Regions from separate parts of the Sutcliffiella horikoshii genome, predicted to be linked through region 2. Evidence: a T-box and tRNA genes for the amino acid it is inferred to sense, from the RefSeq annotation. Region 2 holds a T-box; the other holds one or more tRNA genes.
The links. The T-box of region 2 lies ahead of lysS (lysine--tRNA ligase). A T-box ahead of a tRNA ligase gene usually reads a tRNA of that ligase, here a tRNA-Lys.
Positions count from the first base shown of each region.

Region 1: it has a tRNA-Lys gene. The T-box ahead of lysS (lysine--tRNA ligase) is inferred to sense a tRNA for this amino acid. The anticodon was not compared.

Region 1 is NZ_CP082918.1:3,437,841-3,443,788, reverse strand. Features, by position in the region: rRNA gene K7887_RS17670 (23S ribosomal RNA) at 1-1,497, shown strand, start outside; rRNA gene rrf (5S ribosomal RNA) at 1,622-1,738, shown strand; tRNA gene K7887_RS17660 (tRNA-Val) at 1,747-1,822, shown strand; tRNA gene K7887_RS17655 (tRNA-Thr) at 1,861-1,936, shown strand; tRNA gene K7887_RS17650 (tRNA-Lys) at 1,942-2,017, shown strand; tRNA gene K7887_RS17645 (tRNA-Leu) at 2,026-2,106, shown strand; tRNA gene K7887_RS17640 (tRNA-Gly) at 2,123-2,197, shown strand; tRNA gene K7887_RS17635 (tRNA-Leu) at 2,206-2,294, shown strand; tRNA gene K7887_RS17630 (tRNA-Arg) at 2,332-2,408, shown strand; tRNA gene K7887_RS17625 (tRNA-Pro) at 2,413-2,489, shown strand; tRNA gene K7887_RS17620 (tRNA-Ala) at 2,510-2,582, shown strand; tRNA gene K7887_RS17615 (tRNA-Met) at 2,606-2,682, shown strand; tRNA gene K7887_RS17610 (tRNA-Ile) at 2,687-2,763, shown strand; tRNA gene K7887_RS17605 (tRNA-Ser) at 2,779-2,871, shown strand; tRNA gene K7887_RS17600 (tRNA-Met) at 2,919-2,995, shown strand; tRNA gene K7887_RS17595 (tRNA-Asp) at 2,999-3,074, shown strand; tRNA gene K7887_RS17590 (tRNA-Phe) at 3,092-3,164, shown strand; tRNA gene K7887_RS17585 (tRNA-Thr) at 3,192-3,267, shown strand; tRNA gene K7887_RS17580 (tRNA-His) at 3,293-3,365, shown strand; tRNA gene K7887_RS17575 (tRNA-Gly) at 3,373-3,446, shown strand; tRNA gene K7887_RS17570 (tRNA-Ile) at 3,454-3,530, shown strand; tRNA gene K7887_RS17565 (tRNA-Asn) at 3,547-3,621, shown strand; tRNA gene K7887_RS17560 (tRNA-Ser) at 3,627-3,717, shown strand; tRNA gene K7887_RS17555 (tRNA-Glu) at 3,726-3,797, shown strand; gene glgB (1,4-alpha-glucan branching enzyme) at 4,337-5,948, shown strand, end outside.
Region 2 is NZ_CP082918.1:2,708,157-2,714,104, reverse strand. Features, by position in the region: gene K7887_RS13990 (DIP1984 family protein) at 1-173, shown strand, start outside; gene mraY (phospho-N-acetylmuramoyl-pentapeptide-transferase) at 685-1,641, opposite strand; T-box leader at 1,792-2,057, shown strand; gene lysS (lysine--tRNA ligase) at 2,148-3,605, shown strand; gene K7887_RS13975 (hypothetical protein) at 4,099-4,311, shown strand; gene K7887_RS13970 (GNAT family N-acetyltransferase) at 4,336-4,791, shown strand; gene K7887_RS13965 (DUF2711 family protein) at 4,819-5,526, shown strand; gene K7887_RS13960 (class I SAM-dependent methyltransferase) at 5,541-5,948, shown strand, end outside.

The DNA of each region.
Region 1 (5,948 bases), 730 kb from region 2:
TTCCTGTACCACCTCCACTCCGTTTGAGCAATGGGGGGACGCAGAAGGATAGGGTAAGCGCGCTGTTGGATATGCGCGTCTAAGCAGTAAGGCTGAGAAGTAGGCAAATCCGCTTCTCATTAAGGCTAAGCTGTGATAGCGAGGGAAATATAGTACCGAAGTTCCTGATTTCACACTGCCAAGAAAAGCCTCTAGCGAGGAGTATGGTGCCCGTACCGCAAACCGACACAGGTAGGCGAGGAGAGAATCCTAAGGTGAGCGAGAGAACTCTGGTTAAGGAACTCGGCAAAATGACCCCGTAACTTCGGGAGAAGGGGTGCTCTGTTAGGGTGTTAAAGCCCGAGAGAGCCGCAGTGAATAGGCCCAGGCGACTGTTTAGCAAAAACACAGGTCTCTGCGAAGCCGTAAGGCGAAGTATAGGGGCTGACGCCTGCCCGGTGCTGGAAGGTTAAGGGGAGAGGTTAGCGCAAGCGAAGCTTTGAACCGAAGCCCCAGTAAACGGCGGCCGTAACTATAACGGTCCTAAGGTAGCGAAATTCCTTGTCGGGTAAGTTCCGACCCGCACGAAAGGCGTAACGATCTGGGCACTGTCTCAACCAGAGACTCGGTGAAATTATAGTACCTGTGAAGATGCAGGTTACCCGCGACAGGACGGAAAGACCCCGTGGAGCTTTACTGTAGCCTGATATTGAATTTTGGTACAGCTTGTACAGGATAGGTAGGAGCCTGAGAAGCCGGAGCGCTAGCTTCGGTGGAGGCGTCGGTGGGATACTACCCTGGCTGTATTGAAATTCTAACCCGCAGCCCTTATCGGGCTGGGAGACAGTGTCAGGTGGGCAGTTTGACTGGGGCGGTCGCCTCCTAAAGAGTAACGGAGGCGCCCAAAGGTTCCCTCAGAATGGTTGGAAATCATTCGCAGAGTGTAAAGGCACAAGGGAGCTTGACTGCGAGACCTACAAGTCGAGCAGGGACGAAAGTCGGGCTTAGTGATCCGGTGGTTCCGCATGGAAGGGCCATCGCTCAACGGATAAAAGCTACCCCGGGGATAACAGGCTTATCTCCCCCAAGAGTCCACATCGACGGGGAGGTTTGGCACCTCGATGTCGGCTCATCGCATCCTGGGGCTGTAGTCGGTCCCAAGGGTTGGGCTGTTCGCCCATTAAAGCGGTACGCGAGCTGGGTTCAGAACGTCGTGAGACAGTTCGGTCCCTATCCGTCGTGGGCGCAGGAAATTTGAGAGGAGCTGTCCTTAGTACGAGAGGACCGGGATGGACGCACCGCTGGTGTACCAGTTGTCTTGCCAAAGGCATAGCTGGGTAGCTACGTGCGGACGGGATAAGTGCTGAAAGCATCTAAGCATGAAGCCCCCCTCAAGATGAGATTTCCTTTTACTTCGGTAAGTAAGATCCCTGAAAGATGATCAGGTAGATAGGTTCGAGGTGGAAGCATGGTGACATGTGCAGCTGACGAATACTAATCGATCGAGGACTTAACCCAAATAAGTATCGAAATAAGTGAACGATATGAATTCTTGATATGAACACATTATCTAGTTTTGAAGGAACACGAAAGATGTAAAAACATCTTGATTTTCTTTCTCAATTTTGTATAATATAATTTGTCTGGTAATGATGGCGAAGAGGTCACACCCGTTCCCATACCGAACACGGAAGTTAAGCTCTTCAGCGCCGATGGTAGTTGGGGGATCTCCCCCTGTGAGAGTAGGACGTTGCCAGGCATTTATATGGAGGATTAGCTCAGCTGGGAGAGCATCTGCCTTACAAGCAGAGGGTCGGCGGTTCGATCCCGTCATCCTCCACCAATATTTTTTCACCTAGTGGAATTAACCATCAATATTATGCCGGTGTAGCTCAGTTGGTAGAGCAACTGACTTGTAATCAGTAGGTCGTGGGTTCGACTCCTATCGCCGGCACCATTTTTGTGCCATTAGCTCAGTCGGTAGAGCATCTGACTTTTAATCAGAGGGTCGAAGGTTCGAGTCCTTCATGGCACACCATTTATCTTGCGGGTGTGGCGGAATTGGCAGACGCGCTAGACTTAGGATCTAGTGTCTTTGACGTGGGGGTTCGAGTCCCTTCACCCGCATTGTAATTTTATATTAGCGGAAGTAGTTCAGTGGTAGAACACCACCTTGCCAAGGTGGGGGTCGCGGGTTCGAATCCCGTCTTCCGCTCCAACAGACTTGCCGGGGTGGCGGAACTGGCAGACGCACAGGACTTAAAATCCTGCGGTAGGTGACTACCGTACCGGTTCGATTCCGGTCCTCGGCACCAGAGTTTTTTACAGCAGTAAAACAACTATTATCTATATGCGCCCGTAGCTCAATTGGATAGAGCGTTTGACTACGGATCAAAAGGTTAGGGGTTCGAGTCCTCTCGGGCGCGCCATTATCGGGGAGTAGCTCAGCTTGGTAGAGCACTTGGTTTGGGACCAAGGGGTCGCAGGTTCAAATCCTGTCTTCCCGACCATTAAATCCCTTTTAGAATTTGGGGCCTTAGCTCAGCTGGGAGAGCGCCTGCTTTGCACGCAGGAGGTCAGCGGTTCGATCCCGCTAGGCTCCACTTTAATACTTTATTTTCTTTTTGGCGGTGTAGCTCAGCTGGCTAGAGCGTACGGTTCATACCCGTGAGGTCGGGGGTTCGATCCCCTCCGCCGCTACCAAAAAGGACCTTTAGCTCAGCTGGTTAGAGCAGACGGCTCATAACCGTCCGGTCGTAGGTTCGAGTCCTACAAGGTCCACCAGTTCTTTCTATACGCGGAGGAATACCCAAGTCCGGCTGAAGGGATCGGTCTTGAAAACCGACAGGGGTGTCAAAGCCCGCGGGGGTTCGAATCCCTCTTCCTCCGCCATATTATTTTAAATGATATGGTGAGTATAGAGACTTATATCTTATTGTCGCGGGGTGGAGCAGTCCGGTAGCTCGTCGGGCTCATAACCCGAAGGTCGCAGGTTCAAATCCTGTCCCCGCAACCAAATGGTCCCGTGGTGTAGCGGTTAACATGCCTGCCTGTCACGCAGGAGATCGCCGGTTCGATCCCGGTCGGGACCGCCATTTTTAACTAATAGTTTGGCTCGGTAGCTCAGTTGGTAGAGCAATGGACTGAAAATCCATGTGTCGGCGGTTCGATTCCGTCCCGAGCCACTTTGATTTTTCTAATGATCTTTTAATGCCGGTGTAGCTCAGTTGGTAGAGCAACTGACTTGTAATCAGTAGGTCGTGGGTTCGACTCCTATCGCCGGCACCATCTTTACTAAGTAAATATTATTATGGCGGTTGTGGCGAAGTGGTTAACGCACCTGATTGTGGTTCAGGCATTCGTGGGTTCGATTCCCATCAGTCGCCCTTTTTAGCGGGTGTAGTTTAATGGTAAAACCTCAGCCTTCCAAGCTGATGTCGTGGGTTCGATTCCCATCACCCGCTCCATTTTTGTGGGCCTATAGCTCAGCTGGTTAGAGCGCACGCCTGATAAGCGTGAGGTCGGTGGTTCGAGTCCACTTAGGCCCACCATTTTTTTATGTACCGTTCCACCATAGCTCAGCGGTAGAGCATTCGGCTGTTAACCGAAGGGTCGTAGGTTCGAATCCTACTGGTGGAGCCATATCTGGGGAAGTACTCAAGTGGCTGAAGAGGCGCCCCTGCTAAGGGTGTAGGTCGTGTAAGCGGCGCGAGGGTTCAAATCCCTCCTTCTCCGCCAGATTATCTGGCCCGTTGGTCAAGCGGTTAAGACACCGCCCTTTCACGGCGGTAACACGGGTTCGAATCCCGTACGGGTCATCAAAAGTTGTGGTATTTTATAAATACTATGGCTTTTTTTATTTGTCCAAAATTCTCTCGAAAAGTGCCTCGAAATTTCTATTCCAAGTAAAAAGTAAGTTTGCATCTTAACAATAAATTAAGATATTCTCAACTCATACAATACCCTTCTGCAAGACAAACAAAACCCCATTTCGAAAAGTAAAATTATTATATTAAAATAATCTATTCTTGTAAGCGTGTACATTTATGCTTGTAGACTATGTTGAACGGAAAAACTTTTCGACAAAAAACAACATTCCTCCTCCTAATTTTTAGTCGAAACTTCTCATAATGTAAACCCTTCCAAAAATGCTGTTATACCGCAATTTCAAGCAGAGCAACAATGAAAACGGTTTCCTTAAATTGCTTATTTATTACATAATAATCTGTAAAATTAAATATTGTTGATTTATGTCATACGATTTCGACTTGTCGGATAAAGGAGAATATTATAAAAAAGAGAATAGTAGTGTATAACAATATTCTTTTTTATAAGGAATGATGGAAGGGTGAAAAAATTGATTGCTACGAGTGCGACGGATTTTCAGCTGCACCTTTTTCATGAGGGAACATTGTATAAAAGTTATGAGCTTTTTGGCTCTCATTTAGTACGGCATCGTAAGAAAGTGTTAGGAACCAGGTTCACTGTGTGGGCCCCTAATGCCAAGAAGGTGCGCGTAATGGGTTCTTTTAATGAGTGGAATGGAGAGGTGCATCCACTAGAGAAATTAAATAACGAAGGTGTTTGGAGTATCCAAATAGATGAGGACTTATCCGGACACTTATATAAATACGAGATTGTTACACAATCCGGTGAAATATTACATAAAGCGGATCCATTTGCTTTTCATGCAGAAGTAAGACCTAATACAGCATCCATTGTATATGACTTAGAAGGGTTCAAATGGAAGGATCAAAACTGGCGCAGGAAAAAGAAACGAAAATTGGTTTATGAAAAACCGATGTTTATTTATGAACTGCACCTTGGTTCATGGAAGAAAAAGAATGATGGAGAACTTTACTCCTATATAGAGTTGATCACGGAATTAATCCCTTATATTAAGGAGCATGGTTTTACGCATATAGAATTGCTGCCATTGGTGGAGCATCCATATGACCGTTCATGGGGCTATCAAGGTACGGGGTATTATGCTGCGACAAGCAGATATGGAAATCCTAAAGAGTTAATGGCGTTTATTGATGCATGTCATCAAGAGGACATAGGTGTGATATTAGACTGGGTACCGGGACATTTCTGTAAAGATGCCCACGGGTTATATATGTTTGATGGGGCTCCCGTCTTTGAATATAAGAACTATCATGACCGGGAGAATGAAGTATGGGGAACGGCGAACTTTGATTTAGGAAAGCCTGAAGTAAGGAGCTTTTTAATATCAAATGCATTGTTCTGGATGGAATATTTCCATGTTGATGGCTTTAGAGTGGATGCGGTGGCCAACATGCTTTATTGGCCAAATTCGAAGGAAGAGCATGCGAACCCCTTTGCACAACAATTTTTGCAAAAACTGAATGAAGCGGTATTTGAACAAGATTACAGTGCACTTATGATTGCGGAAGATTCAACAGATTGGCCATTAGTTACCTCTCCAACCTCAAGTGGAGGACTGGGATTCAATTACAAGTGGAATATGGGTTGGATGAATGACATTTTGCGATATATGGAGGCTACTCCAGAGCAAAGAAAACATCTACACGATAAAGTGACTTTCTCCATCGTATATGCATTTTCCGAGAATTTCATTTTGCCTTTCTCCCATGATGAAGTGGTTCATGGCAAGAAGTCGCTGTTAAACAAAATGCCTGGTGAATATGAAGATAAGTTTGCTCAATTACGTTTACTGTACGGCTTCTTCTTGACACACCCAGGAAAGAAGCTCCTCTACATGGGCGGGGAGTTTGGGCAGTTTGATGAATGGAAGGACCTTGAACAGTTGGATTGGTTTTTAGTGAACCAGTATGAATCCCATCAACAGATGCATCATTACTTCAAGGAACTGTTGGCTTTTTATCAGCAGTTTAAAGCTTTGTATGAACTAGACCATGATCCGAGTGGTTTTGAATGGATTGATGCAGATAACCGAGAGCAAAGTGTCTTTTCTTTTATCCGAA
Region 2 (5,948 bases):
TTGACCAAGCATCCATGAAACTTGAGCGTTATTCACGGGCAGAAATCAAATACATCACAACTATCAGTGTAAAAGAAATGCAAAAGCATGTGGATGAACTGTCACAGAAATATCGATTATATGATGTGAAGATCCAGGAGCTTAATTGGAAAACCGATTTACTTTCTTCATAAGATAAGCTGGTAGCGAAAATGAAAAGGCGAATACCGAACCTTGCAACAGGTCAAAGTTGTCATTAATGGTACGGGTTTCGGGGTGACCCCAAGAGGTTCGAGTCCTCCGTCAAAATTTATACCCATTAATGTTACACCAGAACAATTTACATAAACAACTTACAACCTGGTATTGATTTTCATATTCGTGAGGGTGGAGTAGGGGAGTTTCTTATGAACTAATGTAAGAGTAATAGTAAAGAATCCAGCCACTAAAAAAGGGGCTGGATTTATTTTTTTGTGAATTTCCAAGTTGTTTCGCCTAATTGAAGAACCCTTGCAAGTACACCTTTTTATACTAGTAAAAAGGAGTTCGATGGCAAAATGGAGATTATCACCATTTATGTGATCATCGGGGTATTGATTAGTACTTCCATTTATCTTGTGGGAGATTTTTGCCCTTGGTATTTCTGCGTTGCATTTTGCGTTGCCTGGTTACCTCTAATAATCATTGGAATAGCTTTAAGTTCAATTATGGATATAGAAGAAATCTCCAATAAGCTAAACAAATAAAAACGCAAATCCAAGATATTAATCCAAACACTGTGACAATAGTCGTTTCGGACCAACCATATTTTAAGCCAAAGTGATAGTGAATCGGTGTCATTCTGAAGATGCGTTTATGCGTAAGTTTAAACGAGGAAACCTGTAAAATAACCGACAGTTGCTCAGCAAAATATATGAAAAACAAAATGGGAATTAGAATTTCAACCTTTTCGAGAACGGCAAGAAAGGATAAGGAACCACCTATAGCTAATGATCCTGTATCACCCATAAAAGCTTTTGCAGGGTATATATTATAGATGAGAAAGCCCAGTAAACATCCAATCATAATTAAACTAAAAAGTTGAACCTCTGGTCTGTCTGAAACCACAAAAAAGAAAAAGTATGTAGGGATTGCTACTACTCCTAAAAGACCGTCTAATCCATCAGTGAAATTGATGGCGTTTGCAGATCCCACAACAAATAAGGTAATGACAATGACATATAACACCATCGGTAAATCTAAAGTAATGTCTTTAAAAATATTAATCTGGGTGCCTATGCCTAGTTCGACAATTACGTAATAAAGCAAAGTACCTGTGAAAGTAAATTGAAGAATAAGTTTAGTCTTGCCTGATACTCCCCCTGGATCTTGACGCGAAGCCTTCCAAAAATCGTCCAAAAACCCAATAAAACTAAATAGAATGTACGTAATACACAAAAAGTACATCAAGGGAGTAGGTGAAAAAAGAATCGATAGTATAATTCCTACAAACAGAATAATACCGAACATTAACGGAGTGCCTTTCTTTAATTGATGATCGGAAGGAAGTTCTTTTCTTATTGGTTGTATCAATTTAAGCTTCCTCAAGGCGTCAATAAATAGCGGAGATAAAATTGCAACAATAATAAAAGCAATTAGCGCTGGAATTATTTGATCAATCACTCTTCCATTACTCCTTTATTCTTTGTCATCTATAATAAATTCTAAACAATTTAATCATTTCCTCTATTTCAACCCAAATAGTGAAATAAATTGGGGTAGGAGATTGCCTAAAGTATTTATTTGTGCTAATATTCTAAAAAACATACGGAATGTACGGCTGTGAAGAGAAGAGTAATTAAGATTCATTGTTTCCAGAGAGCTTCGGTAGGTGAGAAGAAGCAATAATGATTTTAATGAAAAAAGCCTCGGAGCCTTTGCACGGATCTAAGATTTCTTAGTGATACTGCGACGGGATCTCCCGTTATAGAGATAGGGTATACTTGTTTGTTAAAAACAGAAGTACCTAAAGAGGTTGATATGGTAACATGTCAACAAACTGGGGTGGTACCACGAAGTTAACAACTCTCGTCCTCAAGATGAATAATCTTGGGGGTGGGAGTTTTTTTGTTTTTTAAAATAGTATGGCAGCTGGAAATTAGATAAATGAAAAATTGGAGTTGATAAAAATGAGTCAAGAACAAACAGCCCTCAGAATAGAGAAATTATTGGCTTTAAGATCAAAGGGGATTCCAGTATATCCTGAAAGGTTCCAGACAAATTACGAACTTTACGAATCCTCTACACTTGAGGATGGAACAGCAGGTGTTCGAGTTGCAGGAAGAATCATGGGGATTCGTCAGTTTAGTAAATTCAGTTTTATCACTATTTCAGACATACAAGGTAAGTTGCAACTTCTTCTAAAAAAAGAAGAGGTTGGGGAGCAGGCTTTGAATGATTTCCTCGATTATTTGGATATAGGCGATTTTATCGGTGTAGAAGGGAAGATGTATTCTACGAAAACAAATGAAAAAACGCTGCGTATTGAAAAATATGAACTGCTTGGGAAAGCGTTACACACACTACCGGATAAATGGCATGGATTAAGCAACATAGACACACGGTATAGACAACGATATATAGATTTGATGATGACAAAAGAAACAAAAAATCGTATGTTAATGCGAACAAAATTAGTGCGTGCTGTTCGTAGATTTTTAGAGGAAAAAGACTTCTTGGAGGTGGAAACCCCTGTATTGCAACATACTTCCTCAGGTGCGTTAGCACGCCCGTTTAAAACGTATCATAACTCGCTAGATACGGAACTAAATTTACGAATTGCTCCAGAGACTTATTTGAAAAGGCTTATTGTAGGAGGCTTTACAAAAGTATTCGAATTTGCAAAATGCTTTAGAAATGAAGGGATTAGCCCTCAACATCTTCAAGAATTCACCATGGTGGAAGGCTATGCAGCTTATTGGAATTATGAAGATACGATGAAGCTCATGCGTGAAATGATTGTATATGTCCTAAAACAAACATTTGACTCAACAGTTATTAGGATAAAAGGACAATCGATTGATTTTTCATTAGAGTGGAATGTAGTGTCGTTTAGAGAATTAATTTTAAAAGATACAGGCATAGATATTGATTTGTATCCAGATGTGAAAAGATTACATGAGGAAACAAAACGAAGAAATATTTATTTAGAAGCCGAGGATATCGAGACATTGGGAAGAGGGAATTTCATTGACCTTCTATACAAAAAAGTGTGTCGCCCATATTTAATAGAACCAACCTTTTTAATTAACCATCCAATTGATTTATCACCTTTAGCCAGAGCAAAAGATGACAATCCAGCAATTACAGACCGTTTTCAATTAGTAGTAAATGGTTCTGAAATCATCAATGCCTATTCAGAATTAGTAGACCCTGTTGAACAGAGAAAACGATTAGAGGCCCAAGCCATCTTGAAAAATGGCGGTGATACAGAAGCCATGGAAATGGATGAAGATTACTTATTGGCTATGGAGTATGGAATGCCACCAATTTCGGGGTGGGGATTTGGGATTGAACGATTACTAATGGTACTTACGGATTGTGAAACGATTAAAGACTGCGTATTGTTTCCGTTAACTAGAAAATAAATTATACCTGTGGAAGCTTATCTGAAAAAAGGTAAGCTTCATTTTTTATGAAATTCATATTGTGTAAATATTAAAAATTTGAAATAATTGGTATTATACATTATGGAAGTTGCCCACCAAGCAACGTTTAATAAAAATTTATATAAAAAGGAGATAAAGATGTCTAATAATATTTCTGAAAAACAACACATAAGAAGTATGGCTACATTTAGTTACCTCAGTCTTGCATGTCTTTTCTCGTGCATATTTACAGGCGTATGCATCCTTATCTTACTATTTCCCATGGTAGGAATTTTAGATTTCACCTATTTCCCCTCAAAAGTAGCGATTCCATCATTTGTAGTTTCTATGTTTTTTTCTGTTCTAGCCTTCAGGAATATCTTTGGAAAGATATTGATTTTATTTAACCTGTGTCTAATAGTCTTTATGATTGTTTATGGGCCTTAAATACGCTGATAATAGCCGCCAATAAGAGGGGAAGGGATTGTATATATTGAAAAAAGGATTAGAAAAAATATTATATCTTGTATTTACTGTGATTATATTTGTTCTATTATGGAAGGTTATGGGGATATTCTGGAATGCTTTCGTACCTTGGAATCTTACAACGGATTTAATAGGATTATTTGTGGTGGCGCCTTTGCTAATAATATTGGCTTTTGTTCTGTCGAGTTTGTCTTTTAAAGTTGTAAGGGAAGGAAAATGATTTAATTATAAGGGGGTGTTAAATATGTACCAATATTACAACGGTTTAGTAATAAGGGAAGGAACAGAAGGGGTTCCTTCTGAATATGTAGAAGCTCTTTTTGAGGATGCGGGATGGGCAAGGAATACCCCGGCTTGGCAAAAAGAGAAGTTCTCGCTTATCTTTAAAAACTCTACGTGGGCATTTACGGTGTGGGACCAAAACAAGATGATTGGGATGGTTAGGGTTATCTCAGACCAAATAATGGTTGCTAACATAGTAGATTTAGTTGTTTTATCGGAATATCGTGGGAAAGGTATCGGGAAGAAAATTGTAGAACTTTGTGTTCAAAAACTGCCTCACGGTGATTGGTTTGCACACACCTCCGCTAATAATTTCAGTTTCTATGAGAAGTGCGGTTTTGAGGTAAAAGACTTAACCCAAAATGGGACTTGTGCGTATTATGGATATATTCAAGCTAGGAGAGATGGGCATAGGTAGAGTGATTTAGAATAAGGAGTGTTACATTTGAAAGCAGATAGAGTCCTTCCAGAACCTCATAGATTTGCAGTTTGTGCCTATGAGGACGTATCAATCAAGGCATTTTATAAAGGGGTTTTTAATGATGTTTATATCTTCTTCCATCCCTTTATTAAACCAGTCAACATAGATACAGAACTGTTTAATTCAGAAACAAACCCAGACAAATTTCAAATTATAAATCATTGTGAAATTGTAACGTGGAAAGAATTCATAGCTCTTAGTGGATTGAAAAGTTATGAAGAGTTAGATATTGGACTTCGCACACGAATACTTGGTTTAAATAAGGAGTTTGAGAATAAGGAATTTAAAGAGAAAATCAACACTGTCAGTGAGAAAGACAATCTTGTGCCACCAACAGAGGGAATGCTGCCGGCTCTTTTGATAAATAAACTGTTAGGTGCAATAAAACAGGAGAAGTATGATTGGATTTGGGTAGGAGATGAATTTGGTGCAGAAAGAAAGTTAGAGTACATAGATGACTTAATCAATCAAGATACTTTAGCAAGACATAACCTTTTTACTCATGATAACTCCATCCTTATTACCACTCATTGGGATAGCCATTTTTCTATGATTTGTTCAGATGACAAAAAGAAGATAGATAGAATAATTGAGCGGTGTAATCTTGAAGGCTTTTATTGTGATGATGATACCGAAATATATTGGAGTGTTCGTAATACGTACAAAGGGTAGGGAGATGTTTTTCAATGGAATTCAGAGGATCTAGTGTTTACGATCAATCGGATTTTTATGCAAATTATATGAAAAGAAGAAATAGACAAGACAGTCCCAACAATGCAATTGAAGGTCCAATTATGTCCGAACTAGTAGGGAACATTCAAAATAAGACCATCTTAGATTTAGGGTGTGGAGATGCCTCGTTTGGTAAAGAACTAATGCAATTAGGGGCAAGGCATTACACAGGAGTCGAAGGTTCTGAACAAATGATAGAAGCAGCTCGCTCTAACTTACTTGAATTAGACGCCACTATATTCAATGAAACGATGGAATCGTATGATTATCCTAGTGAGTCTTATGATCTCGTAACCTCTCGTTTCGCCATTCATTATGTATCAGACATTAACCGCCTGTTTCAAAATGTTTATCAAACCCTA